3 linked regions of the Pseudonocardia sp. HH130630-07 genome follow. The protein of the gene in region 2 interacts with the protein of the main gene of each other region in a pairwise test. Links are inferred from orthologs where the notes say so. Each region holds a gene or a part of one and is shown on either strand. Other genes may lie near its edges. The genes, in order: dnaN, dnaE and rplL.

The links.
Region 1: the proteins of dnaE (region 2) and dnaN interact in binary tests that used the Escherichia coli proteins (3 or more experiments, as listed by UniProt). The link is inferred for Pseudonocardia sp. HH130630-07 from one-to-one orthologs.
Region 3: the proteins of dnaE (region 2) and rplL interact in binary tests that used the Escherichia coli proteins (3 or more experiments, as listed by UniProt). The link is inferred for Pseudonocardia sp. HH130630-07 from one-to-one orthologs.

Annotation. Positions count from the first base shown.
Region 1 is NZ_CP013854.1:2,291,964-2,301,049, forward strand. Bases 3,525-6,392 are described here. They hold dnaN (DNA polymerase III subunit beta), read right to left. Parts: upstream 5,602-6,392; coding sequence 4,447-5,601; downstream 3,525-4,446. Other genes in these bases: gnd (phosphogluconate dehydrogenase (NAD(+)-dependent, decarboxylating)), read right to left, coding at 3,525-4,287. In the rest of the region: gyrB (DNA topoisomerase (ATP-hydrolyzing) subunit B), read right to left, coding at 1-1,012; AFB00_RS11140 (DciA family protein), read right to left, coding at 1,389-2,099; DNA replication/repair protein RecF, read right to left, coding at 2,163-3,380; more of gnd, read right to left, coding at 3,388-3,524; chromosomal replication initiator protein DnaA, read right to left, coding at 6,743-8,437; rpmH (50S ribosomal protein L34), read left to right, coding at 8,971-9,086. UniProt on the Escherichia coli protein: Confers DNA tethering and processivity to DNA polymerases and other proteins. Acts as a clamp, forming a ring around DNA (a reaction catalyzed by the clamp-loading complex) which diffuses in an ATP-independent manner freely and bidirectionally along dsDNA.
Region 2 is NZ_CP013854.1:126,861-137,223, forward strand. The notes cover bases 3,229-7,373. They hold dnaE (DNA polymerase III subunit alpha), read right to left. Parts: upstream 6,981-7,373; coding sequence 3,429-6,980; downstream 3,229-3,428. Other genes in these bases: AFB00_RS00630 (PaaX family transcriptional regulator), read left to right, coding at 3,229-3,353. Also shown: AFB00_RS00620 (SulP family inorganic anion transporter), read right to left, coding at 1-660; AFB00_RS00625 (adenosylmethionine--8-amino-7-oxononanoate transaminase), read right to left, coding at 915-2,243; more of AFB00_RS00630, read left to right, coding at 2,424-3,228; AFB00_RS00640 (hypothetical protein), read right to left, coding at 7,664-8,389; AFB00_RS00645 (RluA family pseudouridine synthase), read right to left, coding at 8,418-9,350; lspA (signal peptidase II), read right to left, coding at 9,353-9,877; AFB00_RS00655 (potassium/proton antiporter), read right to left, coding at 9,904-10,363. UniProt on the Escherichia coli protein: DNA polymerase III is a complex, multichain enzyme responsible for most of the replicative synthesis in bacteria. This DNA polymerase also exhibits 3' to 5' exonuclease activity. The alpha chain is the DNA polymerase catalytic subunit.
Region 3 is NZ_CP013854.1:3,088,268-3,097,355, reverse strand. Bases 1-2,870 are described here. They hold rplL (50S ribosomal protein L7/L12), read right to left. Parts: upstream 1,694-2,870; coding sequence 1,307-1,693; downstream 1-1,306. Other genes in these bases: AFB00_RS31935 (nuclear transport factor 2 family protein), read right to left, coding at 2,613-2,870; rplJ (50S ribosomal protein L10), read right to left, coding at 1,741-2,304; rpoB (DNA-directed RNA polymerase subunit beta), read right to left, coding at 1-724. In the rest of the region: more of AFB00_RS31935, read right to left, coding at 2,871-3,587; AFB00_RS15025 (hypothetical protein), read right to left, coding at 3,637-4,212; AFB00_RS15020 (MCE family protein), read right to left, coding at 4,357-5,643; AFB00_RS15015 (MCE family protein), read right to left, coding at 5,640-6,944; AFB00_RS15010 (MCE family protein), read right to left, coding at 6,941-8,347; AFB00_RS15005 (MCE family protein), read right to left, coding at 8,347-9,088. UniProt on the Escherichia coli protein: The binding site for several of the GTPase factors involved in protein synthesis (IF-2, EF-Tu, EF-G and RF3). Is thus essential for accurate translation.

The sequences.
Region 1 (9,086 bases), 2.2 Mb from region 2 along the record:
GGGTGCCGCCCTCGTGCGTGTTGATCGTGTTCGCGAACGTGTAGACCGACTCGGAGTAACCCGAGTTCCACTGCATCGCGACCTCGACCTGGTGGCCGGGGCCCTCGCCGGTGTAGGCGACGATCTTGCGGTGGATCGGGTCCTTGGACTTGTTCAGGTGCGCGACGAAGTCCTCCAGCCCGTTCGGGTAGTGGAAGACGTACTCCTTCGGCTTCGCGACGTAGCCCTCGGCGTCCGGCTCCGTGTCGGCGTCGACCACCGGGGCCGCCTCGATCGGGTTCCCGTCGGCGTCGACCGCGTCCGACGACGGGACACCGGCGGCCGGCTCGGGGCGCCGCTCGTCGCGCAGGACCATGGTGAGGCCCTTGTTGAGGAACGTCTGCTCCTGCAGCCGGCGGCGGATCGTCTCCAGCGTGTAGGCGGTCGTCTCGAAGATCGTCGGGTCGGCCCAGTAGGTGATCGTGGTGCCGCTGTCGGACTTCTTCGTGGTGCCGGCCTCGATGAGCTCGCCGGGCTTGGCGTGGTCGTAGCGCTGCTTCCAGATCACGCCGTCCTTGCGGACCTCGACCTCGAGCGCGGTGGACAGCGCGTTCACGACCGACACACCGACGCCGTGCAGACCGCCGGAGACGGCGTAGGACTTGTCGTCGAACTTGCCGCCGGCGTGCAGGCTGGTGAGGACGACCTCGAGGGTCGGCTTCTTCTCCGTCGGGTGCATCTCGACCGGGATGCCACGCCCGTCGTCCTCCACCCGGACGCCGCCGTCGGCCTGCAGGGTCACGACGACCTTGGTGGCGTGGCCGGCCATCGCCTCGTCGACCGAGTTGTCCACCACCTCCCAGATGAGGTGGTGCAGGCCCCGCTCACCGGTGGAGCCGATGTACATGCCGGGCCGCTTGCGGACCGCCTCCAGCCCCTTGAGGACCGTGATGGACGACGCGCCGTAGGCGTTCTTCGCTGCCTTGTCCTGAGCCACGAGTAGCTGGTTCTCCTCGCCACGTGAACCGGCCACGCGGGCACCGCGTCTCTCGACGCGGGCGACCGTGGAACGGTTCCACCTACCGGGCGCTCAGGTCATGTCAGGGGGAGGCGCCCGGGAACACCGTCACAGTCTACCCGCAGGGACCGACGGAAAGGCGCTCAGGACCCGCCCAGAACCGCCACAGACGGGCGAACGGCGTCCGGTGCGGGATCAAATGTGCCCGGACGGGGACGGGCGGTCCGATGGCCGTGTCATCTCGCGCTCACCGCCGACGTACGGCCGGCGCCGTCCCGAACCCGGCTCCCCACCCGGGTCGGGCATTCCGGACGGGTACGGCGCCGTGACGCGCTCGCAACGTTCCCGTCGCCCGTCCGGACACCTCCGGGTCGCCGAGGGCCGGTCGTCGTCACCCGTAGGTGTCACGGGGGCCGCGGCCGCGGACGTGCCGGGGGCCGTGCCGCCAGCTCGGTCCGCTCGGGCCGACCACCCGGATCCGGCGCACGATGTCCGGTCCGACCGCGGCCGCCAGCCGGGTCAGCAGCTGCCGCTGCAGCGTGCGCAGCTGGGTGGCCCACGCGGTCGACTCGGCCTGCAGGGTCAGCTCGCCGTCGCGCAGCGACACCGGGATGCAGTGGTCCGCGACGTCCGGCCCGACGAGCTGGGGCCAGCGGCCCAGCACCGTCGCGTCGGTCAGCCGGGACGACCAGCCACGGTCCATCGACACCCGGGAGGCGATCCGGCCGAACGGCTGCGGGTCCCGGTCGTCCGGGCCGGAACCCGACCACCGGCGCCGCCGGCCCTTCCCGGACACCACCCGCAGTTTCGGCAGTGCCTGCTCGGCCCGCTCCTCGACCTTGCGGGCGGACGCCTCGCGGGCGGCCCGCAGCGCGTCCCGGGCGAGATCCGCGCCGCGCAGCCCGGCCCGCTCCCCGCCGAGCAGGTCGCCCTGCTCCCCCGGCGCACCGCCGCCCGTGACCGGCCCGTGACCGGGGGCCTCCGCGGCTCCATCCCCAGGCCGCCGACCGGGACGGCCCGCGCCGCGACCGTCTGTCCGGCGGTTCCCCGATCCACGACGGCGTCCGTCCCCGGCTCCGCGGGAGTTATCCACATTATCCACAGGCTTGTCCCCAGATCGCCGTGATGCGGTCGAGACCTGATCCGCGCCGTGTCACCGGGCCGGTCACCGCGGCTCCGCCGCCGGTTCTCCTGCCGGTTCCCGGCGGGCCACCGTCCGGTCACGGACCTCGAACCGGGCCCCGTCCAGCTCCGCCGGCACGTCCTCACCGACGGCGGCCGTCACCAGGACCTGCTCGGCCCCGGCGACGAGACCGGCCAGCGCGCGCCGGCGGGTGGCGTCGAGCTCGGCGAAGACGTCGTCGAGCACCAGGACCGGCTCGACGTCGTCGGCCTGCAGCAGCCGGTAGGACGCCAGGCGCAGCGCGAGCGCGAACGCCCACGACTCGCCGTGGCTGGCGTACCCCTTCGCCGGCCCCTCGCCGAGCGCGAGCTCCAGCTCGTCGCGGTGCGGGCCGACGAGGCACACGCCCCGCTCGATCTCCTGGGCCCGCACCTCCGCCAGCCGGCGCAGGAGCAGCTCCTCCAGGTCACCGGTCGACTCCGGGAGCTCCGCGACGCCCGGGGTCCCCAGGCTGGACCGGTAGTCCAGCCCGATCGGGTCCGACGACGGCGCGATCTCGGCGAACGCGTCCCGGGCGTACGGGGCCAGCGACACGACCAGCTCGCGACGACCGGCGAGCAGCGCGGCGCCGGTGCGGGCCAGGTGGCCGTCCCACACCTCCAGGGTGGTGAGCGCCGAGGCGTCCTCGGGGAGCTCGTCACCCGCCGCCGGCGGGGCCGGGCGCTGCCGCCCCCGCGACCCCCGCAGCGCGGGCTTCGCGGACTTCAGCAGGGCCGACCGTTGCCGGAGCACCTTGTCGTAGTCCGAGCGGACCCCCGCGTAGCGCGGGAACCGGGCGACCAGCAGCTCGTCGAGGAAGCGGCGGCGCTCCGTCGGGTCGCCGCGGACCAGCGCGAGGTCCTCCGGTGCGAACAGCACGCTGCGGAGGATCCCCAGGACGTCCCGCGGCCGCGACACCGGTGACCGGTTCACCCGGGCCCGGTTCTGCCGCTGCGCGTTGATCTCCAGCTCCACGCCGAGCCTGCGGCCGTGGTGGTGCACCTCGCCGCGCAGCACGGCCTGCTCGGTACCCCGGCGGATCAGCGGCACGTCCGAGGAGACCCGGTGCGAGCCGAGGCTGGCGAGGTAACCGATCCCCTCGACGAGGTTCGTCTTGCCGGCGCCGTTCGATCCGACCAGGACCGTGACGCCGGGATCGAGCTCGAGCTCCGCCTCCGGCCACGACCGGAAGTCGGTGACCGAGAACCGCCTGAGGTACACCGACCGGTCAGCCTCCCTGCGCCGGGCCGGCCTTCTCGCCGGGAGCGCCGGCCGGGCCGACCTTCTTGACCGCGTGCCCGCCGAACTGCTGGCGCAGCGCGGCGACCGCCTTCATCGCCGGGGACTCGTCCTGCCGGGAGGAGAACCGGGCGAACAGCGCCGCGGAGATCACCGGCAGCGGGACGGCGTGCGCGATGGCCTCCTCGATCGTCCAGCGGCCCTCACCGGAGTCGTCGACCCAGCCCTCCAGCTCGGCCAGCTCCGGGTCGTCCTTCAGCGCGTCGACCAGCAGGTCGAGCAGCCAGGAGCGGACCACCGTGCCGCGCGACCACGCCTGGATCACACCAGGCACGTCGGTCACGAGCTCGCTGGCCTGCATCAGCTCGAAGCCCTCGGCGTAGGCCTGCATCAGGCCGTACTCGATGCCGTTGTGGACCATCTTGGCGAAGTGGCCCGCGCCGACCGGACCGGCGTGGGCGAAGCCCTCCGCGCGCAGCCCCTCCGGCCGGAGCGCGTCGAAGATCGGCATGGCGAGCTCGATGTGCTCCGGCTCGCCACCGGCCATCAGGCCGTAGCCGTTGTCCTTGCCCCAGATCCCGCCGGAGACGCCGCAGTCGACGTAGCCGATCCCGTGCGCGGAGAGCAGCTCGGCGTTCGGCTTGTCGTCGGTGTAGCGCGAGTTGCCGCCGTCGATGACCAGGTCGCCGGGTTCCAGCACGGTGGCGAGCGTCGCGACGGTGTTCCGGGTCGGCTCCCCCGAGGGGACCATGACCCACACGACGCGCGGCGCGGACAGCGCGCCGGCCAGCTCCTGCAGGGAGCCGACGTCACTGACCTCCGGCCGCGGGTCGTAGCCGACGACCTCGTGCTCGGCGGCCCGCAGCCGCTCCCGCATGTTGCCGCCCATACGGCCCAGGCCGATCAGACCGATCTGCACTGCGATGCCCCCTCTGTCCTCACGCGCCGCGCACCGCGTTGCGGGGCACGGCGATCCTCGTCGATCACGCCGGGGATCGAGTCTTCCGGTCCCGCCGTGGCCACGCCACCGCGGCCCCGCCGGAGCGGATCAGCCCGGGAGCCGGACCGGCATCAGCAGGTGCAGGTAGCCGGACTTCTCCGGGGACGGCGCCTCACCGGTGTCGTCGGTGGCGGGCTTGGGCACCGGGCGGACCAGGGCCGGCCGGTTCGGCGTGGTGAACGTCAGCTGGGCCCGGTCGGTGTGCAGGGCGCCGAGACCGTCGAGCAGGTACCCGGGGTTGAACGCGATGGTCAGCGGGTTGCCGTCGAGTGCGCAGGGGAGCTCCTCCTCCGCGGACCCGACGTCGTCGCCGCCGGCGGCCAGGCGCAGGCCGTCCTCGCCGAACTCCATCCGGATCTGGGCCACCCGGTCCGCGACCAGGGACACGCGCTTGATCGCCTCGACGAGCGTCGCGACGTCGAGCTCGACCGCCGTGGTGTGCTCGGCCGGGATGAGCTGGCGGAACCGCGGGAACTCCGCGTCGAGCAGCCGGCTCGTGGAGCGACGGCCACCGCCGGTCAGGCCGAGCATGCCGTCCCCTGCGGACAGCGCGATCTCGACGGTGCCCGAGCCGGCCAGCGTCTTCGCGACCTCGGCGAGGGTGCGGGCCGGGATGAGGACCGCGGTCGAGATCGAGGAGTCCTCCGGCACCCACTCGAGCTCGCGCACGGCCAGCCGGAACCGGTCGGTCGCGGCGAGGGTGAGCTGGGAGCCCTCGATCTCCAGCCGGATGCCGGTGAGCATCGGCAGCGTGTCGTCCCGCCCGGAGGCGACGGCGACCTGGGCGACCGCGGCGGCCAGCGCGTCGGCCGCGACCGAACCCGCCTTCTGCGGCATCTCCGGCAGCTGCGGGTAGTCCTCGACCGGCATCGTCGGGAGGCTGAACCGGCTGTTGCCGCAGTTGATCGTGGCGCGCGCACCGTCGACGACGAGATCGACCGGCTTCGAGGGCAGGGCCCGGGTGATGTCGGCGAGCAGCCGGCCGGAGACGAGCATCCGCCCCGGCTCCCCGACCGTCGCGTCGAGCTCGACCCGGGCCGAGGTCTCGTAGTCGAACCCGGAGACGGTCAGCTTCTCGCCAGACTCGCCGTCGGACTGGATGAGGACCCCGCCGAGCACGGGCACGGGAGGACGGGCCGGGAGGCTGCGAGCCACCCAGGCTGCTGCGTCCGCGAGGACGTCGCGTTCGACCCGGAACTTCATCAAGGACCTTCCCCGGTGGCGCCAGGACCGCGACCGGTGGGTCGCAGCCGTCGACGGGACGGCGGTGCGGTGGTGGTGCTGCGGCGAGCCGTGGCCCCACCCGTCCGCCTGAGGCGGTGGCCGTTCGGCCGGTGCTGGGTCGGGATCTCGATTCGCCGGGAGGCTCACGGTAGAGCCTCGCCCCGACAGTTTCCACGCCGCCCCGGCGCTCGCCCGGTGCGGTCTCCGATCTCCGGTCACGACGCCGTGTACCCGGATCGTGGGCCCCCTCGTGTCCCCTCCACACGCTTGTTCTTGGGGAAGAACTAAGAGAGAGAAAACCCGTCGTAGTAGTAAGTCCTGTGCATGGTGTGGATGGACGCCATCGGTGCTGGTCAGCAGGCCGCGTCGACTGGGGATCTGGCCGTGGGGGCATCGGTTGACAGCTTCGGCCGGCGGTGGACCGGGGCGGGTTCCCCCCATCCGTCCCCGGTTCATCCCGGGTTCACCACAGAGTTGTCCACGGATCCGGGGCCATCCGTCCACGGGCTGCGCGGCGGCTATCCACAGACTTGTCCCCAGATGTGGGTGGAAGTGTGGTGGATCGTGGACCCAGGGTGATGGGTCCGGCACGCCGGGATGCAAGCGGCGTTGCGTACGGAACCCACTCACGCCTCATCCGTCACGCTCTGTTCGACGCAGAGTGACGTCCGGGTACTCGATGTCGATCATCTGTCGGCGTGACGAAGCGCCGAGTGCCCACTACCCGACGACGAACGGGATCCCCGGGAGCGACACGCGGTGGGCGCCACGCCGGACCGGATCGAGACCGGATCGCGACCGGCTCCGACGACCGCGGGGCCCGTGGACACCCGGCCGCCGGGGACCCGATCACCCCGGGCGGATCCCGCCGGCCCCGCAGAGACGATCTGAGCGCCGTTGTACGTGTGGGTGCGTCGGGATCGGTTCGGGTACGAGCCGTGTCCGCCCGGAACCACCCCGTACCGCCGCCGACCAGCACGTACCCGCCCCGCCCCGGCCGTACTCCTCACCCCCCGGCCCGGCTCCACTCATGGAGCTCCGGCCCGGTGTCACGAGGCCGAAGCTCCATGAGTGCAGCGGGGAGGGGGTGCGTGAGAAGGGAGCGGGGCGCGGGACCGGGTCAGTGCCGGGCGCGCAGCTTGATCCGCGCGGTGAGCTCCTGGACCTGCTCGAAGGTCTTGCGCCGGAGCGAGATCTCGTTGCGGATCTTCTTGTCGGCGTGCATGACGGTCGTATGGTCACGACCGCCGAACGTCTGGCCGATCCGCGGCAGCGAGAGGTCGGTCAGCTCGCGGCACAGGTACATCGCGATCTGCCGGGCCTGCGCGAGCGCCTTCGTCTTCCCCGGGCCGGACAGGTCGTCCAGCGTCACGGAGAAGAACTCCGCGGTGACCGCCATGATCGTCGGCGCGGTGATCTCCGAGGCCGCCGAGTCGGGGATGAGGTCGCGCAGCACGATCTCGGCGAGCTGGGTGTCGACGGCCTGCCGGTTCAGCGAGGCGAACGCCGTCACCCGGATCAGCGCGCCCTCGAGCTCGCGGATGTTGCGCTCGATCCGTTCCGCGATGAACTCCAGGACCTCACCGGGGACCGCGAGCCGGTCCTGGGCGGCCTTCTTCCGGAGGATCGCGATCCGGGTCTCCAGCTCGGGCGGCTGGATGTCGGTGATCAGTCCCCACTCGAACCGGGTGCGCATCCGGTCCTCGAGGGTCTCCAGGCGCTTCGGCGGCCGGTCGGAGGAGACGACGATCTGCTTGTTCGCGTTGTGGAGGGTGTTGAAGGTGTGGAAGAACTCCTCCTGGGTCCCCTCCTTCCCCTCCAGGAACTGGATGTCGTCGACCAGCAGGACGTCGACGTCGCGGTAGCGCCGCTGGAAGGCGACCTTGCGGTCGTCGCGCAGGGAGTTGATGAAGTCGTTCGTGAACTCCTCGGTACTGACGTACCGCACCCGCATCCCGGGGAAGAGCCGCTGCGCGTAGTGCCCCACGGCGTGCAGGAGGTGGGTCTTGCCCAGCCCGGACTCGCCCCAGATGAACAGCGGGTTGTACGCCCGCGCCGGCGCCTCGGAGACCGCGACGGCCGCCGCGTGGCTGAACCGGTTCGACGCCCCGATGACGAAGGTGTCGAAGGTGTAGCGCTCGTTGAGCCGGGTCTGCGACCGCGGTGCGACCGGGTCGCCGGCCTGCGGGGCGGTGTAGGCGGGCCAGGCGGTGCCACCGGGATCGCGTGCCGGGGCGGGCTCGGCGGGCGGGATCGGGGCCCACCCCCCTGCCGACGGGACCGGCTCGGCCGGGTATCCGCGCTCCGGCCCGGCGGAGGGGTCCGGAGCGGTGTCCGGAACCTCGTCGCCGTTCGCGCGGGCGTCGCTCTCACCGCGACCGGTGCTGCCCCCGGCGCCCGGCGCCGGGACCGGGGGTGCGGCGACGACCGGGATCTCGGTGGTCCCGGTGTCCCGGGCGCTGTCCCCGGCGGAGATGCCGCGGGCCATCCCGAACCCGGGCGGGTCGGGGACCTCGGTACCGCCGGAGGCGGCGGAGGCGTCGACGACGACGGCGAGGTTGACCGAGACACCCAGGTGCCGGCCGAGCGCGTCGCTGATCGGCTTGCGGAGGATGCGCTCGATGGCGTCCTTGGCGAACTCGCTCGGCGCGGCCAGCAGCGCGGTGCCGTCCAGCAGGCCGAGCGGACGGGTGAGACGGAGGAACGCGCGTTGCTGGGGGGAGAGCGAGGGGGCGCCCGACTCCGCGGACGAACCCGACAGGTCGGCGATGACCCGGTTCCAGACCGCGCCGAGATCGCCCGGCTGGTCGGTCATCCGCGGTTCCCCCTCCTGCTCGCGCTGTTCGCCCCCGCTGCCCGGGGAACGCTCCCGTCCCCCGGTGGTACGGCGATGGTCCCCGTCCGGATGCATCCGCTGCTCACCCTGAGGTGATGTATCCCCAGAGTTGTCCACACTTGTGCGTAAAGGTACGCAGCGCGTCGTGCCCGGCCCGCAGCGGGGCGGCCGGTCGGCGCGTCGCGTGTGTGGTTGGTCCGGGTGGGAACGGTGGATCCGGCCCGGTCGCACCCGGGCGGGTCGGCGACCGTAGCAGCCGGCGGCGGCCGTGTCCGCGGGCAGGCGCCCGGAACGGGCCGGGGGTGGTTTGACCCGTCCGAAACGCGCTGCGTACCCTTGAGAACCGGACACTGGTCGGGAGGGGCGTGTCGCGCCCGTCCGCACGGTCACCACTCTTCTGTGGCGGCCGGATCGACGGCCGGTGACCCTCGAACCGAGCCAGCGACCGATGAGATCACCGGCGGCGCAGCGTGCTGTGACGTGCTGTGACCCGCCGACCAGGAGAGCCGACCGTGAGCAAGCGTACTTTCCAGCCGAACAACCGCCGCCGGGCCAAGACGCACGGCTTCCGGCTGCGCATGCGCACCCGCGCCGGCCGCGCGATTCTCGCCGCGCGCCGCCGCAAGGG
Region 2 (10,363 bases):
CCGGCTCCAGCCGAGCATGATCGCGATGACCAGGCCGCCGAGCAGCAGGGCGGGCCAGGACAGGTTCGCGACGGCGGACGGCAGGTTGCCGATCGACGCGACGCCGCCGGTCTGGGCCTGGTCGCCGAGCACGACGTTGAGCTGGCCGAGCGCGATGGTCGCGCCGATGCCGGCGAGCATGCCGTGCACGACGGCGGGCGGGATGGCCTGGGCGAACCGGGAGAGCTTGGTCAGGCCGAAGACGATCTGCAGGACACCGGCACCGGCGGTGATCAGGGTGGTGACCTGCCAGCCGTAGGTGTTGACCAGCTCGGCGACGATCACCGTGAGGCCCGCGGCCGGGCCGGAGACCTGGAGTTTCGAGCCGCCGAGCAGCCCGGCGACGACCGCGCCCACGACGGCGGCGACGAGGCCGGCGAGGATCGGGGCACCGGAGGCGACGGCGATGCCGAGCGAGAGCGGCACCGCAACGAGGAAGACGACGATCGAGGCCGACAGGTCGGCCCGGGCGTGCGGGAAGGTCCGTCCGAACCAGCCGCCGCCCGGCGGCGAGTGCTCCCCGCGCCCGGACTCGGCCGGAGCGTGCTCGTCGCGGGTGGCCCGGCCCGAGCTCGGGGTGCTGGTGTGACGGGAGTTACTGGAGTGATCCTGCGCTGACACGAGAGGCTCCGATGTCGGTCCGTAGGGGGCTGTCCGGACCGCGGCAGTGCGGTCGCGAGATCGGGCGGGGCGTGCCGTCCTGGCCGCCGGCCGCGCCGTGTGTCCAACGGAAACGGATCTTGATGAGAGGGTTTCTCATCGAATCGATGGCGCGCTACGAAACAGCCGGTCAGGCCGTTTCACCTCTGCGTAACGTGATCAGCATCACAGTAGAATGCACCCGGCCGGGTGGCTCGGGAAGCGGGACCCGGTCGCTATCCCGCCAGTGCCGCGGCCCGCATGCCGGCCGTGACGAGCGCGATGTCCGCCCGGGTGCTGACGAACGGCGGCATCGCGTAGACCAGGTTGCGGAACGGCCGCAGCCACACGCCGGCGACCACGGCGGCCGCCGTCGCGGCCGGGAGGTCGACGTCGTGGTCGAGCTCGATCACACCGATCGCGCCGAGGATCCGGACCTCCCGCACCCCGGGCAGGGAGCGGGCGGGGGCGAGCCCGGTGCGCAGACCGGCCGCGATGTCCTTGATCTCGCGCCGCCAGTCGCGCTCCAGCAGCAACGACACCGACGCGTGCGCCACGGCGGACGCCAGCGGGTTGCCCATGAACGTCGGGCCGTGCATGAGCACGCCGGCCTCGCCCCCGGTGATGCCCGCGGCCACCCGCCCGGTGCACAGGGTCGCGGCCATCGTGAGATATCCGCCGGTCAGCGCCTTGCCGACGCACATGACGTCCGGGGCGACACCGGCGTGCCCGGCGGCGAAGAGCTCACCGGTCCGGCCGAAGCCGGTCGCGATCTCGTCGAACACGAGCAGCACGTCGTGGGCGTGGCACAGCTCGCGCAATACGTGCAGGTAGCGGGGATCGTGGAAGCGCATCCCACCGGCGCCCTGCACCACCGGTTCGACGACCACCGCCGCCAGCTCGTCGGCGTGGGTCTCGACGAGCTCGGCCAGGTGCGCCACGTAGTCGTGCTCGAACTCCGGCGGCGGCTCGTCGGCGAAGACCTGCCGGGGCAGCACGTCCGACCACAGGGCGTGCATCCCGCCGTCGGGGTCGCACACGCTCATCGCACCGAAGGTGTCGCCGTGGTAGCCGCCCCGCCAGGTCAGCAGCCGGTGCTTGCCGGGCCGGCCGCGGGAGCGCCAGTACTGCAGGCACATCTTGATCGCGACCTCGACCGACACCGATCCCGAGTCGGCGAGGAAGACGTGCTCGAGTCCGTCCGGCGTGATCTCCGCGAGGAGCCGGGCCAGGTCGACGGCCGGACCGTGGGTGATCCCGCCGAACATCACGTGGCTCATCCGGCCGAGCTGGTCGGTCACCGCCGCGTCGAGGCGCGGGTGCCGGTAGCCGTGGATCGCCGACCACCAGGAGGACATGCCGTCGACGAGCTCGCGGCCGTCCGGCAGGCGCAGCCGCACGCCCTGCGCGGACTCGACGACCAGCGGCGTCGCCGTCGCCGGCATCGGGGCGTACGGGTGCCAGACGTGGGCGCGGTCGGTGGCGAGCAGCTCCGCCGTGCCGTACGGCGCGGCGGAGCGGGGCTCCGGGGTCCCCGGCCGGGCGCCGGGATCGGGGACGGTCACGGCTCCCGACCGTACTACCGTGATCCACCGTCCCGGTAGGAACGGTGATCGACCCGGCGGGCTCCGGCGGTGGCCCGCGACCGGGTCCGGGATCCCGGCCGGTCGGCGCGTCGTCACGGGCGGCGGGGCCACCGAGTTCGGCGCCGGCCGGTTCCGCACGGGCACTAGGCTCACCGGACCATGGCCACCCCGTCCCCCGATCCCGGTCCGGCCGCCACCGGCGGGCCCCCGCCGTCGCGGCCCGGTGGGCCGGGCCCCGCGGGCGGCGCCGTCACCCGCCGTCGCGAGCTCGGCCAGGCCTCGGCGCGGTCGCTGCTGCTCACCGTGCTCGGCGAGTTCGTGCTCCCGGCGGACGAACCGGTCTGGACCCGGGCGCTGCTGGAGACGATGGGCGCGCTCGGCATCGAGGCGAAGTCGGCGCGCCAGGCGCTGGCCCGGACCGCGGCCGAGGGGCTGCTGGTCTCCGACCGCGACGGCCGCCGGGTCCGCTGGTCCCTGACGACGGCCGGGCGGCGGCTGCTGTCGGAGGGTGCGGCCCGGATCTACGGGTTCGGTGCCACCGCGACCGGGTGGGACGGCCGCTGGCTGGTGCTGCTGGCGTCGGTACCGGAGTCCCGGCGACAGCTGCGGCACCGGCTGCGGACCCGGCTGGCCTGGGCCGGGCTCGGCTCACCCGCCCCCGGGGTGTGGGTCTCCCCCGACCCCGCGAAGGAGGAGCAGGTCGCGCAGGTGCTCGACGAGCTCGGGCTGCGCGGGATGAGCAGCTCGTTCGTCGGCCGGTACGGCGCGATCGGCCGGCCGGCCGACGTCGTCGCCCAGGCCTGGGACCTCGACCGGGTCGAGCTGGCCTACCAGGAGTTCCTCGACTGCTTCACGCCCGCGGCCGGCGCACCGGCCCCGGGGGCGGGGGTCGGCACCGGCGTGCTCGCCCGGCAGGTCCGGCTGGTGCACGCCTGGCGGCGGTTCCCGTTCCTGGACCCCGAGCTCCCGGCCGAGCTGCTGCCCGACCGGTGGGCCGGTGCCCGCGCCGCGGACCTGTTCGGGACCCTGCACGACCGGTGGGACGCACCGGCCCGGGCCGCCTGGGCGGAGCTGGCCGGCACGCCGTGACCGGCGGGCCCCGCCGCCCGGCCCCCGGTGCGCCGCCCCGGGGCCGGGCCCCGGAACACCGCACCGGCTGCCGGATCAGCCCAGGCAGCCCGGCCCGAGCAGCGCCTTCAGGTCGCCCATCAGCGCCGAGGTGTGCATGACCTTCAGCGAGTCGTCGAGCCGCAGAGCCGTGATCTTGCTGCCGTAGACCAGGGACAGGTGCACCTCGGACGTGCCCGGATGGTGGGTCAGCACCTCCTTGAGCTTCGACACGCGCTCGGGGGTGCACTGGTCGGTGCGCAGGCTGACCCGGATCGGGAGCCCGCCCTCACCGGCGGCGGCCAGCTCGGGCACCGCGAGGTCGTTGGCGATCAGCGAGATCCGGTCGTCGCGCTTGTTGACCCTGGCCTTGACCAGCACGATCGCGTCCTCGGCCACGTCGACCCCGACGACCTGGTAGGCGCGCGGGAAGAACAGGACCTCGATCCCACCGGCGAGGTCCTCGATCTGCGCCGACGCCCAGGGCTCGCCGTTCTTGTTCACCCGGCGGTTCACGTTGGCGAGGATGCCGCCGACGGTGACCTGCCCGCCCTCGGCGACGGTCCCCTCGACGATGTCGGCGATCGAGGTGTCCGCCTTCGCCGCGAGCGCCTGTTCGAGGCCCTGCAGCGGGTGACCGGACACGTAGAGGCCCAGCATCTCCCGCTCGACGGCGAGCTTGTGCTTGCTGTCCCACTCCTCGCTCGGCACCTTCACGTCGAAGATGCCGCCGAGCGCGTCGTCCCCGTCGTCGCCCGCGCTGCCGTCCATCGACCCGAAGAGGTCGAACTGGCCCATCGACGCGGCCTTCTTCGTGCTCATCACCGCGTCGATGGCGTCGGCGTGCACGAGCAGCAGGCCCTTGCGGGTGTGGCCCAGCGAGTCGAACGCGCCCGCCTTGATCAGGGACTCGACGACCTTCTTGTTGCAGACCACCGCGTCGACCTTGCGCAGGAAGTCGGAGAAGTCGGCGAAGTCGCCCTTCTCCCGGCGCGCCGCGACGATCGCGTCGACGACGTTGTGCCCGACGTTGCGGATACCGCCGAGACCGAACCGGATGTCGGAACCGACCGGGGCGAAGTTGCGCACCGAGTCGTTGACGTCCGGCGGGAGGACGGTGATCCCCATCCGGCGGCACTCGGCCAGGTAGACGGCGGCCTTGTCCTTGTCGTCCCGGACGGAGGTGAGCACCGCGGCCATGTACTCGGCCGGGTAGTTCGCCTTCAGGTAGGCCGTCCAGTACGACACGACGCCGTACGCGGCGGAGTGCGCGCGGTTGAAGGCGTAGTCGGAGAACGGGAGCAGGATGTCCCAGAGCGTCTTGACGGCGTTCTCGGAGTAGCCGTTGTCCTTCATCCCGCCGGCGAAGGTGACGTACTCCTTGTCCAGGATCTCCTTCTTCTTCTTGCCCATCGCGCGGCGGAGCAGGTCCGCCTGACCGAGCGAGTACCCGGCCAGGGTCTGCGCGATCGACATGACCTGTTCCTGGTAGATGATCAGGCCGAAGGTCTCGCCGAGCACGTCCTTGAGGGGCTCGGCCAGCTCCGGGTGGATCGGCGTGACCTCCTGGCGGCCGTTCTTGCGGTCGGCGTAGTCGTTGTGCGCGTTCGCACCCATCGGGCCGGGGCGGTACAGGGCGCCGACCGCGGAGATGTGCTCGAACTCCGACGGGGCCATCCGCCGCAGGAGGTCCCGCATCGGGCCGCCGTCGAGCTGGAACACCCCGAGCGTGTCGCCGCGGGAGAGCAGCTCGTAGGTCTTCGCGTCGTCGAGCTCCAGGTGGTCGAGGTCGACCGGGGCCTTCTCGTTGAGCCCGATGTTCTCCAGGGCGTCGTCGAGGATCGTGAGGTTGCGCAGCCCCAGGAAGTCCATCTTGAGCAGCCCGATGGTCTCGCAGACGCCCATGTCGAACTGCGTGATGATCGCGCCGTCGGACTCGCGGCGCTGGATCGGGATGACGTCGAGCAGCGGCGTCGAGGACATGATCACGCCGGCCGCGTGCACACCCCACTGCCGCTTCAGGCCCTCCAGGCCCCGCGCGGTGTCGATGATCTCCTTGACCTGCGGGTCCGCCTCGTAGAGGGCCCGCACCTCGGTGGCCTCGGAGTAGCGCTTGTGCGCGGGGTCGAAGACCCCGGACAGCGGAATGTCCTTGCCCATCACCGCGGGCGGCATCGCCTTGGAGATGCGGTCGGCGACCGAGTAGCCGGGCTGCCCGAACAGCACCCGCGCGGAGTCCTTGATCGCGGCCTTCGCCTTGATCGTGGAGTAGGTGATGATCTGGGCGATCCGGTCCTCGCCGTACTTCTCCGTGGTGTAGCGGATCATCTCGCCGCGCCGGCGCTCGTCGAAGTCCATGTCGATGTCGGGCATCGAGATGCGGTCCGGGTTGAGAAACCGCTCGAAGATCAGCTTGTGCCGGATCGGGTCGAGGTCGGTGATCCCGAGGACGTAGGCGACCAGCGACCCGGCTGCGGAACCACGGCCGGGGCCGCACCGGATGCCGACGGACTTGGCGTGCTGGATGAGGTCGGCGGTCACCAGGAAGTAGCCGGGGTAGCCCATCTTGATGATGACGCCGACCTCGTAGTTGGCCTGCTGGCGGTACCTCTCGGTGACGCCGTTCGGGAACCGCATGTGCAGTCCCCGCTCGACCTCCTTGATCAGCCAGGACTCCTCGGTCTCGCCCTCGGGCACCGGGGCCTTGGGCTGCAGGTCCTGGCCGGTGGTGAAGTCGATGTTGCAGCGCTCGGCGACCAGCAACGTGTTGTCGCAGGCCTCGGGGTGGACCGGGTCCCAGAGGTCGCGCATCTCGCGGGCGGACTTGAGGTAGAAGTCCTGCGCGTCGAACTTGAACCGGTTCGGGTCGGCGAGGGTCTTGCCGGTCTGGACGCACAGCAGCACCTCGTGCGCCTTGGTGTCGTCCGGGTAGGTGTAGTGCAGGTCGTTGGTGGCGAGACCGGGCAGGTCGAGCTTCTTCTTCAGCGCGAACAGGTCTTCCTGGACCTGCTTCTCGATGCCGATGCCGTGGTCCATCAGCTCCAGGAAGAAGTTGTCCTTCCCGAAGATGTCGCGGTAGTCGCTCGCGGCCTGGCAGGCGGCGTCGAAGTCCTTCTGCTGGAGCAGCCGCGCGACCTCGCCGGAGGGGCAGCCGGTCGTCGCGATGAGGCCCTTGCCGTACTGCTCGAGCAGCTCGCGGTCCATACGGGGCTTGTAGTAGTACCCCTCGAGGCTGGCCAGCGAGGAGAGCCGGAAGAGGTTGTGCATCCCCTCCGTGTTCTCCGCGAGCAGCGTCATGTGGGTGTACATGAGGTCGGGGTTGTTCTCGCTGCCGTTGCCGAGCGCGGTCCGCTTGCGCTCGTGCCGCGAGCCGGGGGCGACGTAGCCCTCCATGCCGATGATCGGCTTGATGTCGTGCGCCTTGGCCTTGCGCCAGAACTCGAAGGCGCCGTAGACGTTGCCGTGGTCGGTCATCGCGACCGCGGGCATCTCGTACTTCGCGGCCTCGGCGAAGAGGTCGTCGAGGCGGGCCGCCCCGTCGAGCATCGAGAACTCGGTGTGGGTGTGCAGATGGACGAAGGAACCCGTCTCCGAGCCGCCGGCAGCCATGTGTGTTCCGCACTCCTCTCCCGCGCCCTGGGCGGCGCGGTGCTCCCCGGTCCGCACGCGCCGCGCCGCGGCCCGGAGCGGACCGTGGACGCGTGCGTGCCGTGCTCTGCACCGACCGCGACGACCCCCGACGACGGGGCGGAACGGCAACCCCCGGGAGCGGCCTGGCGGGGCCGGACGAGGCTGCCGGGGGGCTCCTGCCCCGGGGGGAGGGCCGACCGGTTCGGTGTGGTCCCACACTAGCCCCGGGGTCCGACAGTTCCGGCGACGGCGGCGGCTCCCGGCCGCGCCCGCAGCGTCGTTCCTGCTCACGCCCCGCGCGACCCCGGCTCCGGCGTGTCGGCGGGTTCCGGGCGGTGCCCCGGAGTCTCCGGGAGCGGGAACGGTGCTCTCGACCGTCCGGCGGCACCGTGCCGGGGTTCTGATCCGCACGTGGCCGGGCAGCCGGACGCGCCGCGGAACCGGTGCAGGGCCACGCCCGGCGGGTCCCGGCACGCCGTCCGGACGCCCGCTGTCCGGGCCGTGCCCGGCACGACGGGACGAGACAGGCCCAGCGGGACGGGACCGGGCCCGCCGGACGCGGCGCGGGGTCGCGCGGCGGGAGCCCCCGGACACCCGGGCAGCGGGGCCGGGAACCAGGAGCCGGATCCGGCAACCGGGAGCCGGAAGTCCGAGTCCCAGCCTCAGCCGGGCGGGACCGGGCCGTCGTCCGGGGGTGGGGTCGCGGCGGTGGTCTGCTCGGGCAGCAACGGGGACAGGGCCAGGGCCTGCCCGGGCGTCCCGGGCGGTGCGGCCTGGACCGCCCGGACGCCGTCCCGGCCGGCCAGCGCCTCCAGCCCGGCCCGGTCGGCGCTCACCACGAGCGCGACCACGCAGCGGCAGCCCGGGCCGGCCAGCGCCCGGTGTTCCGCGGCGGCGACCGCGGCGCGCCGGGTCAGTGACTCCCGGGCCTGCGGCGTCGCCGCGTCCGGGACCGCACGCCGGGCCCGGTCGGCGTCCGCCTCGGCCGCGAACGCCGCGCGTTCCCTGGCCACCCCCAGCGCGGCCACCGGGTCCCCGGTCCCGGTCACCGGTTCGAACCGCAGCGCGGTCTGGACCCGGTCGAGCGGGACCCGGAGGACCGCCGTCGTGGTGCCGGGAGCGCCGAGTGCCGCCACCGCGCGGGCGTCGAGCGGCTGCCCCAGCTGCACCAGTGCGGGGACCCGCTCCCCCGGCGGGGGCAGCTGCGCGGGCAGCGACGACAGGTAGCCCGCGACGTCCTGGCCGGGGTCGGGGCCCAGCCGCACCGACCCGGTCGGGACGGCGGGCCCGGCGGACGGCCCGGATCCGGCCGCCCACACCGCGCCGAACAGCACCACGGCGAGCACCGCGACGACCACCCAGAGCCCGCGGGTGGTCAGTCCGGTCACCGCGGTGGCCCCGGGTGCCCGGTCGCCCTCACGGGTCCCGCAGCGTGTCCAGCGCCGCGGCCAGGTCGCCGGGATAGGGGCTGGTGAACTCGGCGTGGCGGCCGTCGGCGGGATGGGCGAACCCGAGGGTGCGGGCGTGCAGCCACTGCCGGGACAGGCCGACCCGCTTCGCCAGCGTCGGGTCCGCACCGTAGGTCAGGTCCCCGACGCAGGGGTGGCGCAGCGCGGAGAAGTGCACCCGGATCTGGTGGGTGCGCCCGGTCTCCAGGTGCACGTCGAGCAGGCTCGCCGACCGGAACGCCTCGATCGTGTCGTAGTGCGTGATGCTCGGCTTGCCGCCCTGCAGCACGGCGAACCGGTAGTCGTGCCGCGGGTGCCGGTCGATCGGCGCGTCGATCGTGCCCGACGACGGATCCGGGTGCCCCTGGACGACCGCGTGGTAGCGCTTGTCCACGGTGCGCTCCTTGAACGCCCGCTTCAGCTCGGTGTAGGCGTGCTCGGAGGTCGCGACGACCATCACGCCGGTGGTCCCGACGTCGAGCCGGTGCACGATCCCCTGGCGTTCCGCGGCACCGGAGGTGGAGAGCCGGTACCCGAGCGCGGCGAGCCCGCCGGTGACGGTCGGGCCGGTCCAGCCCGGCGACGCGTGCGCGGCGACCCCGACCGGCTTGTCGACGACCACGATGTCGTCGTCCTCGTGCAGCACGGTCAGGCCGGCGACCACCTCGACCGGCCCCTCGATGACGGTCGGCGCCGCCGCGTCGGGCAGCTCGACCTCCAGCCAGGACCCGCCCGGCAACCGGTCGGACTTCCCGGCGTCGCGGCCGTCCAGCCGGACCCGGCCGGCCTCGGCCAGGCCGGCGACCACCGTCCGGGACAGGCCCAGCAGCCGGGACAGCCCGGCGTCGATCCGCATTCCGTCGAGCCCGTCCGGGACGGGCATGCTCCGCAGCTCTCCCATGGTCAGGCCCGTGTCCCGTCGATCTCGATGCCGCGCACCGCGAGCAGTACCAGCAGGATCCCGCCGCACACGATCCCGGAGTCGGCGAGGTTGAACACCGGGAAGATGCTGCCGTCCGGGGCGAACACCGCGAGCATGTCGACGACGTGCCCGCGCATCGGTCCGGGCGCCCGGAAGAACCGGTCGACGAGGTTGCCCAGCGCACCGCCGAGCACCAGGCCGAGGCCGACCGCCCAGCCCGTCGACGCCAGCCGGCGCGCGATCCGGATGATGACGCCGACGACGACGACCGCGACGATCGTGAGGATCCAGGTGTAGCCGGTGGCCATCGACCAGGCCGCGCCCGGGTTGCGCAGCACGGTCAGCCAGAAGAGGCCGTCGATCACGGCGATCGGCTCGCGGTCCTCCAGGAACGCGACGGCGGCGATCTTGCTGGCGAGGTCGAGCGCCAGCACGGCGCCGGCGATCCCGGCCAGGAGCAGCGTCCCGCGCCGTCGCAACGCCGGGTCGGCGGGTGTCTCGCTCACGGGGGGATCGGCACTCACACCCCCGATTATGACGAGCGGTCGTCGCGGGCGTGCCAGCGGACCAGCTTGCCGCCCCGGTCGACGTCGCGGATCCGCTGCTCGGTCGCGTCCCGCACGTCCCGGGTGCTGACGACGAGGAACTGGTCCCCCTCGCGCAGCCGGGTCTCCCCGAGCGGGGAGAACGCCTCGGCGTCCCGCACCACCAGGCTGACCGTCGCCCCGGCCGGCAGCCGCAGCTCCCGCAGGTAGACGCCGTGCAGCCGGGAACCCTTCGGGACCTTCACCTGGAGCAGCTCGGCGTCGACCTCGTCCAGCGGGGCGGCGTCGACCTCGACCTCGCGGGTCTCGGTCCGCGAGACGACACCGAGCAGCCGCGCCACCCACGGCAGTGTCGTCCCCTGCACCAGGGTGAGCAGCACGACCAGCACGAACACGACGTCGACCAGCATCTGGTTCTGCGGTCCGCCCTCGGTGAGCGCGACCAGC
Region 3 (9,088 bases), 3.0 Mb from region 2 along the record:
CGAAACGCTCACCGATCTGCTCGGCGGTCCACCCCAGGGCCTTCAGCAGCACGGTGACCGGCTGCCGGCGCTTGCGGTCGACCCGGACGCCGACGGTGTCGCGCTTGTCGACGTCGAACTCCAGCCAGGCACCCCGGCTGGGGATGACCTTGACCGAGTAGACGTCCTTCTCGGTCGTCTTGTCGATCGCGTGGTCGAAGTAGACACCCGGCGAGCGGACGAGCTGCGACACGACGACGCGCTCGGTGCCGTTGATGATGAACGTGCCCTTGTCGGTCATCACGGGGAACTCGCCCATGAAGACCGTCTGGGACTTGATCTCACCGGTGGTGTTGTTGGTGAACTCCGCCGTGACGAACAGCGGGGCACCGTAGGTCATGTCCTTGTCCCGGCACTCCTCGACGGAGGCCTTGACCTCGTCGAAGCGGGGGTCGGAGAAGGACAGCGACATCGACCCGGAGAAGTCCTCGATCGGCGAGATCTCGGTGAGGATCTCCTCCAGCCCGCTGACCGGCATCTCGTCACCGGCCTCGATCCGGCGCTGGAACCAGGCCTCACTGCCGACGAGCCACTCGTAGGACTGGATCTGCAGGTCGAGGAGGTCGGGGACCTCCAGCGGCTCTGCGATCTTCGCGAAGGTGACCCGGGTCGGTGCGCCGGGGTAGTTCGGGTTCGCCGAAGCGGAGAGGGTCGAGGTGGTCGCGGCGGCGCGGGAGACAGCCAAGATGCGTCCTTCCGAGAACTGCGCTTCTCGTCTGGCGTGCACCGGTGGCGAGCGCTACCGTCTCCCTCGATCCGTTCGGGGTCCCCCCGGATCGCGAGCCGGCAGCCCGGCCACGTGGCACGCCGTCTGTTGTCGGACACTGCCGTGCGCTCCAGATTCCCCGCGCCCGCCAGGACGGACCACTCCGGCGGAGCACCGGACGAACCAGTGCAGTCGGCGAAGCTTTCCCCGGTGGCGAGCGCGCAGAGCCTGGACGCAGACAGCGCAAACAATGACTATAGACGCTGCGAACGCAGCTGTCGAGACAGGTCGCCGATTCCAGCATCCAGGCAACCACCGTTGCCCAAGAGTGACCTGCCGGGCTCACCGAGTCAAGTCCCCGTCCGTCGATGAGCGGTCGGAAGTCGGGGACGACCGGTCGGCAACCGGCTTCCTCCGGCGTACGCAGCGGTTTCCGGGCGGCATCGGCACCCGGTCGGGGACGCACCGGGACGAGCGGTCCACGGCCCGGAGGCCCCGGAGAACGGCGAAGGGGGCGGGACCCGGTACGGGTCCCGCCCCCTTCGCGGAGCGTCGCTCAGATCACTTGAGGCTGATCTTCGCGCCGGCCTCCTCGAGCTTGGTCTTGGCGGCCTCGGCGGCCTCCTTGGTGACACCCTCGAGCAGCGGCTTCGGCGCGCTCTCGACGAGGTCCTTGGCCTCCTTCAGGCCCAGGCCCGAGACGACCTCACGGACGACCTTGATGACCTGGATCTTCTTGTCGCCGGCGCCCTCGAGGACGACGTCGAACTCGTCCTTCTCCTCCTCGGCGGGGGCCGCGGCACCGGCCGGGCCGGCGGCCGCGACGGCGACCGGGGCGGCGGCGGTGACGTCGAAGGTCTCCTCGAACTTCTTCACGAAGTCCGAGAGCTCCAGGAGGGTGAGCTCCTTGAAGGCGTCGAGCAGGTCGTCGCTGGACAGCTTCGCCATGATGGCTGGTCCTTTCTCTTACGAAAGACGTTCGGTGGGGGTGGTGATCAGCTCTCGGCGGAGTCGCCGTCGGCCGCGGCCGGGGCGGACTCGCCACCGTCGGCCTTCTTGTCGGCGAGCGCCTGGGCGAGCCGGGCAACCTGCGAGGCCGGCTGGCTGAACAGCGAAGCGGCCTTCGACATGTTCGCCTTCATCGCGCCGGCCAGCTTGGCCAGCAGCACCTCGCGGGACTCGAGGTCCGCGAGCTGCTCGATCTCGGCGACGGACAGGGCGCGCCCGTCCATGTACCCGCCCTTGATCTCCAGGCCGGGGTTGTCCTTGGCGAACTTCTTCAGCGCCTTGGCGGCGTCGACGGCTTCGCCCTGGACGAACGTGATCGCGGTCGGCCCGGCGAACAGGTCGTCGAGACCCTCGATCCCGGCGTCCGCGGCCGCGCGCTTGACCAGGGTGTTCTTCGCGACGCGGAAGTTCGCGTCCGACCCCAGGTCCCGGCGCAGCTGGGTCAGCTTGGCGACGCTGAGCCCGCGGTACTCGGTGACGACCGAGGCGTTCGACTCGCGGAAGCGGTTGGTGATCTCCTCGACCGCCGCGACCTTGTCGGGTGCTGCCATCGCTGCCCTCCTCTCGGGTGGTTGGTCCGTGCAGTGCCACCGCGCTGCGCAGGTACCGCCCTCGGGGCCGACGGCCCCCGGGAGAACGACGAACGCCCCGTGCGCAGGGCACGGGGCGGGAAAAGTACCGGCGGGCGCCGAGCGCCCGGATTCGCCTCGTCCTCCTGCGCGGGCCGCCCGGTGTTCCCGGGACCTTCGGTGGCCGGGGAACCCGGACACGGACCTGCGGTCTTCGGTGGATCGACGACGACAGTACCCGGGCGCCCCGGCCCGCCCGTCGCCGGGGGTCCGGGGCACCCGGGCCCGGGTCAGGCCGGGGTCATGGCGGCGATCTTCCAGCCGCCGTCGACGAGCTCGGCGTCCACCCGCAGCCGGGCCGCCGCGGCGCCCTCCTGCGGGGCACCGCCGTCGGCCTGGCGGCGGATCACCTGGTTCACGAAGACGTACACGGTCGCCCGGTCGCCGTCGATGCTCGCGACCGCCGACTTCGGGATCGTCGCGGTCACCACCGCCTGCTGCTGCGGGGCCAGCTCCCGGACGCTGCCGAAGATCCGCTCGAACTCCGGCTGGAAGGCCGGGGTGATCACGGCCCGGGCGTCGTCCTCGGCCTGCTGCAGGCGGGCGTGGTCGAACGAGTAGACGCGGGTGACGGCCTCGCCCACCTGCCGGCTCACCTCGGCGGTGGCGCCGACGTCGGCGAGCGCGCTGTTCGCGGCGGAGCCGGTGTACTCGGTCCGGTACCACTGCACGCCGAAGAAGGCCGCGGCCGTCGTCAGCAGCACGGTCGCCACGAGCAGCAGCACGGTCGCCCGGCGGGACCGCGGGGCGGCGGGCAGCCGGGGCCCGCGGGCGGCACCGGCCGGGCGGCCGGCGGCCTCGGGCCCTGCGGCCCGGCCGGTCCCGCCGTCGGCGGCGGATCCCTCGTCGGGTCCGGTGCCCGCGGAGCCCGCGGGGTCGTCCGGGCGCCCGGGAGCGTCGGGACCGGCCGGCCGTCCCGGTCCGCGCCCGCCCTCCGGCGCGTCCCCGGCGAGCGTCCGGCCGGCCCGGTCGGTCCGGCCCGCACCGGGTGCGGGGCCCGCGTCCGGGGCGGCCCCGGCGGGATCCGGGTCACCGGGGGCGGGCGGGGTGAACGGGGCACCGGTGCGGTCGTCGAGCGCGACGCCGCCGGGCCGGGTCCCGGGCTCGTCCGGCCCGGTCTCGTTCTCGCCCCGTCCGGGCCGGGGGCGACCGGCGACCTGGGGCCTGCGGATGCCGCCCGTGGGGCGGCGGCGCGAGGTGGACATGCGGTGACCTCCTGGGGTGGTCGACCTGGGAACGGGCGGTGGGTGCGGGTCAGCCGCCGGAGCCGGGGGTCGTCAGCGGCTCCAGCGCGTCGACCTTCCAGCCGTCCGGCGTCTCGACCATGCCGAGCTCGATCCGCTGGCGGGTCACCGTCGGCTCGGCACCCTCCGGGGTGACGGTCACGTCGACACCGGCCAGCACGCGGGCGGTCCCCGCCCGCGGGTCGACCTCGGCGACGGCGGCGTCGGCGACCGTCGCGGCGGTGGTCCGGCGCTGCTGGGTCACCAGCCGGGCGTAGGCGTCGCGGTTCTTCTCGAACTCGTCGCGCACCGAGCCCGACGACGACTGGATCCAGAGGTCCAGCCCCTTCTGGGCGTCGTCGTGGTCGAGGGTGTTGAGGTTGACGACGGCCTGGCGGGCGTCCCGCAGGACGTCGTCGCGGGCCTCGGCGACCCGTACCGGGTCGCTGTTCAGCGCGAACAGCCACAGCGCGCCGAACACCAGCGCCAGCACCGCGGCGACGACCGCGGCCACCGGCAGGATCCGGGCGGCGACGCCCGGCTCCGGCCCGGCCGGGTCCTCGGCGGTGTCGGTGACGTCGGGGCGGTCGGTGAGATCAGTGCTCATGGGGAGCGTTCCTCCTCCCGGCTGCGGGGCGCACAGCCGCTCGGTGGCCGCGCATCGGCGACCGGGGGACCGTCCGGGGAACCGCGCCGCCCCGATGGGCCGTCGCGGTACCCGCGGACGTGGTGCCGGGCAGGGTCACGGGGCTCACCCGCCCAGCAGGATCTGGGCGGCGTCGGTGACGAACGGCGAGCCGACGCGCTGGGCGCGGTCGTCGCCGAGCGAACCGGCGTTGGGCCGGGTCCCGGGACCACCGTCGGTGTCCCCCTCCCCCGGCGGCGGGCCGGCGTACCCGGAGTTGCCCGAGTAGTCCGGCACGTCCAGCGGCTGGGGCCGGTCGACATTCTGCATACCGCGCACGTTCGTCGGGCTGCCGGGGGGCTCGGCGCAGCGGGCGTTCGCGTTCACCGGGACCTCGGTGACGTCGAGGCCGCCGCGGTTGTCGGTGCCCTCGTAGCCCCGCGCGCAGGCCGGCGGGTCGAAGAAGTTGACGACCAGCCCGAGGTGCGCGGTGCCGTCACCGGGCACCACCTTGGGCGCCACCGCCACCAGGCCCGGGTAGGTCACCAGGATCTGCCGGAGCCCGGCCTGGCGCGGCTCCAGCAGCTCGCTGACCGTGCGCAGGTTCGCGACCGACTCGCCGAGGCCGGGCCCGCTCTCCCGGACCAGCGCGCGGAGCTCGTCGCCGGCGCGGGGGCCGTCGTCGATGATGCGGCGCAGGTCCGGGTCGGACTCGCGCAGCTGCTCGGCGACCTCGCGCAGGCCCCGGCTGAACTCCTGGAACTGCGGGGCGACCTCGTTCTGCGTGGTCAGCACCGGGCGGGCGTCGGCGATCAGCGCCGTCGTCTGCGGCAACGCCTCGGTCGCCGCGGTGGTGAACTGCCCGGTGGTGTCGAGCAGCTGCTGCAGCGGCTGGGCCGTCCCCTCGAAGCCCTGACCCAGCTCGGAGACCACGGTGCGCAGCGAGTCCTTCGGCACCGTGGAGACCAGCTGGTCCAGCTCGGTCAGGAAGGTGTTGATCCCCACCGGGGCCTGGGTGCGCTCCTGCGGGATGACCGTGCCGGCGGCGAGCACCGGGCCGCCGTCGGCGACCGGCTGCAGGTCCACGAACTGCTCACCGATCGGCGACAGGTTCCCGACGACGGCGCGGGCGTCGGCCGGGATCTCCGGTGCGTCGTTGGAGATGTCGAGCTGGACGTCGATCCCCGCGTCGGTCAGCGACAGCGGGCCGACCCGCCCGACGCTGGTCCCGCGGTAGGTGACGTCGGCACCGGTGAAGATGCCGCCGGAGTCGGCCATCTGGATGGTCACCGGGTACGTCGTGGCCCCGAACAGCCGGTCCAGCCCGGCGTAGCGGAACCCGGCGTAGCCGACGCCGACGATGGTCACGAGCGCCAGCGCCACCAGCTGCCAGCGGACGGTCCTGGTGATCACGATCCACCTCCGAAGAGACCGCCGAGCAGCCCGTCCCCGCCGGAGTCACGGGGCTCCGGGGTGGGCGTCGGGGTCGGGGTCGCCCCGGTAGCCGGGGCCGGGGCCCCCGGTTCGGCGGGCGGTGCGGCCGGGGCGGGGGTCTCCTGCTCCGGCCCGAGCAGCGGCAGCCGGGGCACACCGGGCGCCTGCGGGACCGGCGGGGCCTCGCCACCGAGCAGCGGCGTCAGCAGCTGCGCGGTCGGCGGCAGGGCCTGGAGCTGCTCCAGCGGCAGCGGCAGGCCGAGCTGGCGGCTCCGCAGGATGTTGTCCAGGATGCTGCCGAGGTCGGCGTCGACGGTCACGTAGAGGTTCGCGTAGTCCCCGGCGACGGCGTCGGTGGCCGCGTCGGTGAACGGGATGGTCAGCAGCAGCTCCAGCGACTGCGGCAGGTCCTGCCCGGAGTCGGCGAGGTTGCGCAGCACCGGGCGCAGCGCCTCCAGGTCGGCGAGCAGGTCGTCGCGGGACCGGTTGACGACGTTCGTCGCGACCCCGGAGAGCCGGTCCAGCGCCTGCAGCATCCCGACCAGCTGGGTCCGCTGGGCCTCCAGCTCGCGCAGCCCGGGGCTGATGTTCTGCAGCGCGTTGCTGATCTGCGGGCGCCGCGCCGCGAGCGTCGCCGACAGCCGGTCCAGGCTGTCCAGGGCGCGGTTGATGTCGTCCTTGCTGTCGTCGAGCGAGCCGACCAGCCGGTCGAGGTTGTCCAGCAGGGCGCGCACCTCGGGCTCGCGGCCGGAGAGCGCGTTGTTCAGCTCGGTGGAGATCGTCCGGATCTGTGCCACGCCGCCGCCGTTGAGCAGCATCGACAGCGCGCCGAGCACCTCCTCGACCTCCGCGGCCCGGCCGGTCGCGGCGACCGGGATCCGGCCGGCCGCGGCGAGCGAGCCCTCCGCCGGGCCGGCGGGCCGGTCCAGCGACACGAACTTCTCACCGAGCAGCGAGGTCGTCCGCACCCGCGCGGTGGAGTTCGCCGGCAGCTCGACGTCGCGGTTGACGTCGATCGTCACAAGCGCGTTCCAGGTGCCCGGCTCGACCTCGACCCGCTGCACCGCGCCGACCGGGACGTCGCCGTAGCGCACCAGGGACTGCGGGACGAGGTCGACGACGTCTCCGAAGGCGATCTGGACCTGGTAGGGGTCCTCGCCGAGGTTCGCACCGCCGGGCAGCGGTACCCCGCGCAGCCCGCCGCTGATCACCCCGCAGCCGCTCGCACCGACCGCGGCCGCGGTCAGCAGCGCGGCGACCCGCGCGGTACGGCCGCTCACGAGCCACCTCCGAGGAGTCCGCCGAACAGGCCGCCGTCCCGGGAGTCACCGGAGCCGTCCGGCTCCTCGGTGGCGTCCGGCTCGTCGGGCACCGGTGTCGGCGTGGCGGCCGGGCCGGGAGCGGGCGCCGGCGGGGCCGCCGGGTCCGGCTGCGGGCCGGGCGGCGGGGCCGGGGCCTGCGGGTCGCGCAGCTGCGACCCGGGATCGGTCAGCGACAGCGGTGAGCCGGGCAGCAGCTGCGGCGGCAGCGGGGACGACGGCGACACCCCCTGCTGCAGCTGGGTGATGACCTCCTGCGGGGTGGGCAGCGGGACCGCGCCGTCGAGCACCGGGCGCAGCCCGTCGCAGAGCGCGCCCGTGCCGGCCGCCGGGCCGTCCACCGGGAGCGGGGTCGCCGAACGTCGCAGGATCTCGCAGAGCGCCACCGGCAGCGGGTAGGCCAGCTCGTTGATGTTCGCCCGGGTGTCCAGGGTCTCCGACGAGCCGTTGTAGATGTTGGTCAGGTTGCCCAGCGCCGCGGGCGCGGTGTCGGCGACCTCGGCCAGCGCCCGCTGGTGGTCGACGATCTCCTGGGACACGTTCGCCAGCTTGTCCACGTTGGAGTTGAGCGCACCCCGGTTGTCCTGCACGAACGTCGCGACCTCGCCGAGTGCGAAGGACAGCTCGTTCAGCGCCCCGCCCAGCTCGCCGCGCTGCCCGGCCAGGAACCCGGTGACGTCGGCGAGCTTGGCGTTCAGCTCGCGCACCCCCGGGTCGTTCTCGCGCAGCGTGGAGGTGAACTTCTGCAGCTCGGTCACGGTGCCGAAGAGGTCCTCACTGGACCCGTTGAGGGTGGCCGAGAGGCCGCCGAGGTTGCGGACCGTGTCGTTGAGCGCCCGGCCGTTGCCGTCCAGGTTGCGCGCGGTGACGTCGAGGACGTCGTTCAGCGCCCCGTTCGCGTTCGCCCCCTGCGGGCCGAGCGCCCGGGACAGCTCGGTCGCGGTCCGGGTGAGGTCGTCGACGCCGAGCGGGAACGCGGTGCGCTCCAGCGGGATCGGCTCGCCGTTCCACTCCGGGCCGCCGGTGTAGACCGGGGTGAGCTGGACGTAGCGCCCGGTGACCAGGCTGGGCGAGACCACGGCGGCCTTGACGTCGGACGGGAGCCGGACGTCGTCGTCGGTGATCGTCATGTCGACCCGGACCCGGTCGCCCTCCGGCGTGATCCGGTCGATCTTGCCGACCGGCACGCCGAGTACCCGCACGTCGTTGTCCTGGAACAAGGCCGCCGCGCTGGTGAAGTAGGCGGTCACCGGGCGCCCGCCGCCGGAGCCGATCAGCCAGACCGCGCTCGCCGCCAGCACCGCGGCCACCGCCACGAGCGCGCCGAGCTGGATCTGGCGCCGGTCGTTGGCCCACGAGCCCATCAGCAGTCACCCCCGAGCGGGACGGCCGGCGGGACGAGCCCGCAGACGTAGTTGTCGAACCAGCGGCCGTTGCCGAGCGCGTTGCCGAACACCCGGATGAACACCGCCTCGTTGTCCAGGATCTCGCCGAGGTTGTCCCGGTTCGCCTCCAGCACCGCGAGCACCCGGTCCAGCGTCTCCAGCGCCGGGCGCAGCTGCTCGGTGTTGTCCGCGACCAGCCCGCGCAGCTGCACCGACAGACGCTGGACGCCGTCGAGCAGGTCCGCGATCGCCTGCTTGCGCTGCTGCAGCTCGCCGAGCAGCAGGTTGCCGTCGTCCACCAGCTTCACGACGTCGCCGCGGCGGTCGGCCAGCGTCGTCGACAGCTGCCGGGTGTTCGCCAGCAGCTGCTTCAGCTCGGCGTCCCGGCTGGAGATGGTGGTGGACAGCCGCGACAGCCCGTCCAGGGCGCCGCGGATCTCCGGCGGGGTGTCGCGGAAGGTGTCCGACAGCGTGGTCAGGCTGTTCGCCAGCGCCGCGGTGTCGAGCTGGTCGATGGTCCCGGAGAGCCCGTTGAACGCGTCGACGACGTCGAACGGCGAGGTCGTGCGGTCCCGGCCGATCGGCGCGTCCGGGTCCTGCTCGCCGTCGCCGCGCGGGTCGAGGGCGAGGAACTTGGACCCGAGCAGGGTGGCGATCTCGATCGAGGCCGTCGTCCGGTTGCCGACCCAGGCGTCGTCGACGGTGAACTCGACCTTCACG